2 regions of the Lactobacillus sp. JM1 genome follow, and region 2 is predicted to be linked to the other one. Evidence: riboswitches for the same ligand, from Rfam matches in the RefSeq annotation. Region 2 holds a riboswitch; the other holds the start of a gene.
What was found. Region 2 has a riboswitch for thiamine pyrophosphate ahead of F3I00_RS00460 (ECF transporter S component). Riboswitches for the same ligand answer to the same signal wherever they lie in the genome.
Positions count from the first base shown of each region.

Region 1 (3,411 bases), on a different replicon from region 2:
CAGGAGCACCAAGAGGACCCCACTAAGGCCTTTTTGCCACCAATTGCGGCGCCGCCATAAGACCAGCGTCCGCAACAAGTACAAGAGGACGAACATCACCGGCAGGTCGGTGTAAAAGACCTGCAGGTAGTAGGTGTAAGCAAAGGGGGTCAGGACCCCAAAGGCTAAGATCCCCAAGACCAGGTGCCTTTTTCTTGCTGACCCGCCAGGCGGTGTCGATGCCGAGCAAGACCATCCCGTCCAGTAGCAGTATCGACAAGAGGTGGACGCCGCGGTTGACGCCCATCCCCATTTCCATCGTCAGCTTGAGCCAGCGCGACAGGAGGTAGGCGATCGGCACGTTTTGCGGGTAGCGCCAGAAGTAGGTGATCTTCCAGCTGGTATGGCCGACCGCCATCCGGGTCGCCTGGTCGAGGACCCGGAGCGGGTCGTGGTAAACCGTCACCGGTAGCCACTTTAAGACCGCCATTTGCAAGAGCACCATTACCGCCATGCCGAACCCGACGAGCAGGGCGACCTGGCGGTTGGTCAACCGGTCAATTACGGAGGCTAGCTTGGGCAGGCCCCACCAGCCCAGCAGGGTTAGCGGCACCAAGGCCAAGGAGGTGACCCAGTTTTGCGAGAAGGTTAAGTTGGACACCAGGCCCCCCACCAGGCAGGCAACCAGGATCCAGGCCAGCCCGCGGCTCACTCGCCGGGCCCCGGTCACCGGTCCCACCCCAGTTTGTTCATCAATTGCTTGTGCATTTTATCAACTCCACTTTCAATTTCAGGTTAATTATAAGGGTGCGGCGCTAGCTTTGACCATAAATATTTACAACTTAGTTTAATGTTAAAAAGGCGCTATATTTTCTGACTGATCCCTGCTATAATGGAGGGGTAATAGTTGCTAGGGGTGTCGGACCACCGACTGAGACGCTAATTGGCGGACCCTTTGAACCTGGGAGTTTGGACTCGCGGAGGGAAGCAACGGTCGGCGAAATGGGCCACCGGGATTCCCCCGGTGGCCTTTTCTTTTGTCGCTAACGTGCAGATAACATGCTCACCAACCGCAGGCCTAGTGTCTAAGTACGGGCAAAGAACACCGCCAAGGCGCTAACCATTTGCCCTAGCTTAGTCATACGGCCTGTTAAATTGGTTGGTGACCACTCACTTAAATTAAGGAGAAAAACATGCAAAACGCAATCGCAACCATCAAGGAAACCAACCCGATCGTCTTGACCGTCGCCAACAACGTTACCCCCGCCGACGTCGCCAACGGCCTCAACGCCCTGGGCGCCTCGCCGATGATGTCGCAAACGCCGGAGGAAGCTGACGACATGGTCAACATCGCCCAAGCCGCCGCCATCAACCTGGGGACGCTCAACCCCCACCAGCGCGGCGAAATGGAGGCGGTAATGGAAGCGGCCAAGAAGTACCACAAGCCGACCGTCTTGGACCCGGTCGCTTGCGGCGCCACCATGTACCGGCTCCGGGTGGTCACCGAACTGCTCCACCAGTACCACTTCACCGCCATCCGCGGTAACGCCGGTGAAATCGCCACCTTGGCCGGGGTCGACTGGCAAAGCCACGGGATTGACGCCGGCGAGGGTAACGCCGACCTCGAGAAGGTGGCCCGGCTGGCGGCCGAAAAGCTCGGCTCGGTGATCGTCTTGTCCGGCGAAGTCGACATCGTCACTGACGGCACCCGCCTGGCCCGCTTGCCGTACGGTTCCCCGGCCTTTAAGACCCACGTCGGGACCGGCGACATGCTTTCGAGCTTGATCGGCGCCTTCTTGGTCACTAACGACGACGCCTTTGACGCGGCTGTTGACGCCGTGACCACCTTCACCCTCTGCGGCCAAGCCGTCGAAGACCAGCGGCCGGGCTACTGGTACCCGGGGCTATTGAACAACCTCGACGCCGTCACCGATGAGCAACTCGTTACTTGGCAAGAAGCATTCGGAAAGGAAGCTTAAGATGACTAACGAATTTCCCCAGGCCCTGACGATCGCCGGCTCCGATTCCGGGGGCGGCGCCGGCATGCAGGCCGACCTAAAGACGATTCAGATGCGCCACGTCTTCGCGACGACGGTGGTGGTGGCGGTGACCGCCCAAAATACCCTCGGTGTCCAGGACGCCCTCGCTTTGCCGACTGAAATGATCGACGCCCAGTTCGCCTCTTTGGCTGACGACTTCAAGATCCGGGCGGCTAAAACTGGCATGCTGGCCGACGTGCCCACCGTTCAGGCGGTCGTGCGCAACTTAAAGCAGTACGACTTTGGTCCCCTGACCGTCGACCCGGTGATGATCGCTAAGGGCGGCACCAAGCTATTGGCCGACGAGGCGATTACCACCGTCAAAGAGGAACTCTTGCCGCTGGCGACCTTGGTCACCCCCAACCTGCCAGAAGCCGAGGCCCTAACCGGGTTAAAGGCGGAGCGCCCCGCTGATATGGTTAAGATCGGCCAGGCCCTGCAAAAGCTGGGTCCCAAAAACGTCCTGGTCAAGGGTGGCCACCTCGGCGGCGACCAAGCGGCCAGCGACTTCGTCTTAATGGAGGACGGCACCAGCTTTTGGATGACCTCGCCACGGATCGACACCGTTCGAACTCACGGGACCGGCGACACGATTTCGGCCTGCATCACGGCCGAACTGGCGAAGGGCGTCGGGTTGGAACAGGCGATCCGAACCGCCAAAGGTTACGTGGAAGCGACGATTCGCGACACGATCCAGGTTGGCCACGGCCACGGCCCGCTGAATCATTGGGCATTATAGAGAGTGGCAAATAACCTAACCAGCAGGCCGTATGACTAAGCTAGACCGGAGGTTGGTGCGCTTACGCACCGTTCTGCGGTCGCACTTAGGCACTAGGGCTGCGGTTATTTGCCACGTTTTCTGTCTAACATTTGAAAACTAGCCAATAGCTAGGGAGAAAAGCCATGTTATTTAAAGATGAAATGCTGCGCTGCTACCTGATCGGCGGCAGCCAAGACACCCACCACGACCCGGCCGAATTTTTGACTAAGGTCGAAGCAGCGATGCAAGCCGGGATCACCGCCTTTCAGTACCGCGAAAAAGGGACCAGCACCCTTTCAAAGGCCGAAACCCTGGCACTGGGTCAGCAAGTCCAGGAGCTGGCGGCCGCCATCCAGGCCGACGGCATCCACGTCGGCCAAAAGGACCAGCGGATTGAAGAGGTCTTAGCCGCGGTCGGTGACCAGCTGACGGTCGGCTACTCTTGCAACACGGCGGCCCAAGTCGCCCACGCCAACCAGCTGGCCGTCGATTACATCGGCACCGGCCCGGTCTTCCCGACCATTTCCAAGGACGACGCCGGCAGCGCCCTGGGCGTGGACGGTCTCGCCGACTTCGTTGAACAATCCGTGCACCCAGTCGTCGCGATCGGCGGCATCAGCCTAGACAACGCCG
Region 1 is NZ_CP044413.1:4,504-7,914, reverse strand. It holds gene F3I00_RS10865 (hypothetical protein) at 23-640, opposite strand; TPP riboswitch at 882-982, shown strand; gene thiM (hydroxyethylthiazole kinase) at 1,173-1,958, shown strand; gene thiD (bifunctional hydroxymethylpyrimidine kinase/phosphomethylpyrimidine kinase) at 1,960-2,757, shown strand; gene F3I00_RS10185 (thiamine phosphate synthase) at 2,922-3,411, shown strand, end outside.
Region 1: linked by a shared signal. The riboswitch ahead of thiM (hydroxyethylthiazole kinase) and the one ahead of F3I00_RS00460 (ECF transporter S component) in region 2 are both predicted to bind thiamine pyrophosphate.

Region 2 (3,411 bases):
ATGGCATATTGTAGAAGATATGGCACTCGCTGGTCAGGTTCCAATGCCAAGAGTCTTTATTATCAACGATGAAAGTCCTAATGCCTTTGCGACTGGACGTGATCCTAAACACAGCTTCGTAGCTGTTACTACTGGATTAAGAAAGCGACTTAATCGAAGTGAGTTAGAGGGCGTTCTTGGCCATGAGATTTCTCATATTCGAAATTATGACATTTTAGTATCTACAATTGGAGTTGCTTTAGCTGCTGTAATTTCATTTATCTCTAGTTTTGCCTCCCGTATTTGGTGGTGGGGCGGCAATTCTGACCGTGATGACGATGACTCTAGTCCTCTAGAAATAATTTTTAAAATAGTGGCCATTGTTTTCACACTAATTTTAGGACCTCTTGCTGCCGCACTAGCTCAGATGGCTCTCTCTCGTAATCGTGAATATTTAGCTGATGCAAGTTCGGTTGAGCTTACTAGAAATCCCCAAGGTTTGATTTCAGCTTTAGAAAAGATTTCAAATAGTGAACCGATGAAAGATCCAGATCCGTCAAGTGCTGGCTTATACATCGAAAATCCGCTGCATAAGCGGGGGTTGAGTTCACTATTTGATACTCATCCGCCTACAGCTGACAGAATTAAGAGATTAGAAAACATGTAATAAAAGGGATGCACATGCATCCCTTTTTACGTATCTATTATTTCAAATTGATATGAGCCTCTCTAAATAGTCTCTTTCTCATTTCTGCTGGAGTCAGGCCATAATAATGCTTAAATTTCTTATAGAAAAACGATTTGCTTGAATATCCAATAGTTTCGATTATTTCTTTTAATGAAACATTTGGCTTGGCCAATAACCTTCTAGCTTCTTTCATCCGTCTTTCATCAACATGCTCAACAAAGCTTTTTCCCGTTTTTTCTTTTACCATTGTAGAAAAATAATTTCGATTAAAACCAAAGTATTTGGCAGCTTGCGTTAAACTAATATCATTATAGTGTTGGTCAATGTACTGATCTAACGCTTCATCCTTAAATGTGCTTTCTTTTACTTCGTTAGATTTAAAGTTTTGTTCACGCAAATTGCGCAAGATTATAATTTTAAGCAGCTCTAAGCCAATTGTTCCGTTAAAAGCGACATTATTAAGATAGTCTTGAATTATACCTTTCAAGTTTTGACTCCCCCACATCACAGAAGTAGTTGTAAATAAAAAGGCACGATCTTGATTTAACTTTTCTAAAAATAATGTACTCAATCTTTGTTCATTAGGTGTATTGGCATCTACCTGCTCTAATTGTTTTTGCCATGAAAAATCGTTATCCAGTTTAAATTTAACAATAATTGCATTTTTATCGCTAACTCTGATTGTATAGTCAGTGTCTTTTTCAATTAGCAAGATATTTCCTGCCTTCAAATAAAAAGTTTTATTATTAATTTCAACCTCGCACTTACTCGCTAAGCAGTAAATTAATTGACTAGTATTAGATTGATATTCAGTAAAATCATAATGCACTTTTTCTAAATAAAGACTATACGGCAAAAGAAGGTTTTCAGTACGGATTTCTATTTCAGTACCTTGAGTATTTTGCATTAAACTTGATAAATAACTTTTTAATGTCGCTGTTGCCATCTCAACCGGTCCCCTTTGCTTTTACTCTATTTTAATTATAACCTTTTTACTATTTTTAATTGTCATTTCGGCTTATTAAGCGTAAGCTAAACCTAGAAATATAACTGGGGTGCCAGATGGCTGAGAATATACCCATTGAACCTGTTTGATTAACATCAGCGTAGGGAAAATGATTTATTTTTAGACTTTTATTTAGTCACCTCTTTGAGGTGGCTTTTTTTATTTTGGGAGGAAAAAATGAAGAAATTACATGTTCGAGATATTATCCTAATTGCTTTAATTGCTATTATTTTTGGCTTAATTTATTTAGCTAGTGACGGTCTTTATAACGTCTTGACTGCCCTCCTTACACCAGTTGGCTATGGAATGTTAGCCAATGATATTATGATGGGAATCTGGTGTATGGCAGGTCCTTTAGCAGGATTCTTAGTTCGACTTCCTGGGGCTGCTTTTCTAGGAGAATTTTTAGGTTCTTGCGTTGAACTACTTGCTGGAGAACAATGGGGCGCAGTAAATCTAATCTCTGGAGCTGTTCAAGGCCTAGGGTGTGAATTAGGCTTTACCTTTACTAGCTACCACCGCTACAATTGGTTCACGCTTTTCTTATCTGCTACAACGACAACAATTGTTACTTACCTGTACGACTTCATTAAGAACGGCTACAGCTACTTCTCAACTTTTAACATGATTTTCTACTTTGTAGTTCGTTGGCTTTCAATGCTTTTATTTACCTGCGTTTTAGTTAAATTAATCATTAATCTCTTGGTAAAAGCTCATGTCGTCCAAACAAATTAAACTTAATCAGCTATCTTTTCAATATCAAAATCAGCCAATTTTTAAAGATTTAAATTTGATTATAAGTCAAGGCGATTTTGTCCTATTAACTGGTCCAACTGGTAGTGGCAAATCAACTCTATTAAAGCTTATCTCTGGTCTTGACCCGACTTTCAATGGCAAAAAAACTGCTGGTTCTTTAAAACAGCCATTCACTAATTGGGGCATGGTGTTTCAAGATCCTAGTCGACAATTCACGATGGCGACTCCTCGAGAAGAGCTAATTTTTGCCTTAGAAAACAAACTAGTTGATCGTACTTCTGCTTTAAAGCGTATTAATTACGCAAGTACTAAAACTAATATTTCATCTTTATTAGACCAACCTTTTCTTCAGCTTTCGGGTGGTGAAAAGCAACGTGTTGCCTTAGCCGTCCTGATTGCCATGAAAAGCGACTTACTCTTATTAGATGAGCCTTTTGCTAATTGCGACTCTCACAATCGACAGTTTCTACTAACTTGCTTAGCTACACTTCACAAAGAAGGAAAAACGATTTTAATTAGTGACCATAATTTTTCTGGCTATGAAAAGCTAGCTTCTATGGTCTTGGCTATTAAAGACAAAAATATTAAGACTATTACTTTGCCTGACAACACGCTAAAAAATCAAGCATTATATTTCTCTCTTCCTGACTTAAAACAAAATCCAGTCTATTTCCTTAAATCATTCTCACTATCTTTTCCAAAAAAAAATCTAATTTCTCCAACTAATCTAAAAATCTATCCCGGAAGAGCCACTTTATTAACTGGAGAAAACGGAAGCGGTAAGACATCCTTATTTAAGGCTCTAACCAAAATTATTCCGTATCAAGGACAATTAATATTTGAAAGTAAAGACATCAAGAAATGGCATCGGAGGCCCTATCTAGCAAAAGTAGGACAACTTTTTCAAAATCCAGATGACCAATTCTTAAATGTTACAGTAAAGGAAGAATTAGACTTTAGCCTAAAGTACAATCGAAATCTT
Region 2 is NZ_CP044412.1:91,304-94,714, reverse strand. It holds gene htpX (zinc metalloprotease HtpX) at 1-646, shown strand, start outside; gene F3I00_RS00465 (AraC family transcriptional regulator) at 684-1,613, opposite strand; TPP riboswitch at 1,709-1,798, shown strand; gene F3I00_RS00460 (ECF transporter S component) at 1,851-2,408, shown strand; gene F3I00_RS00455 (ABC transporter ATP-binding protein) at 2,389-3,411, shown strand, end outside.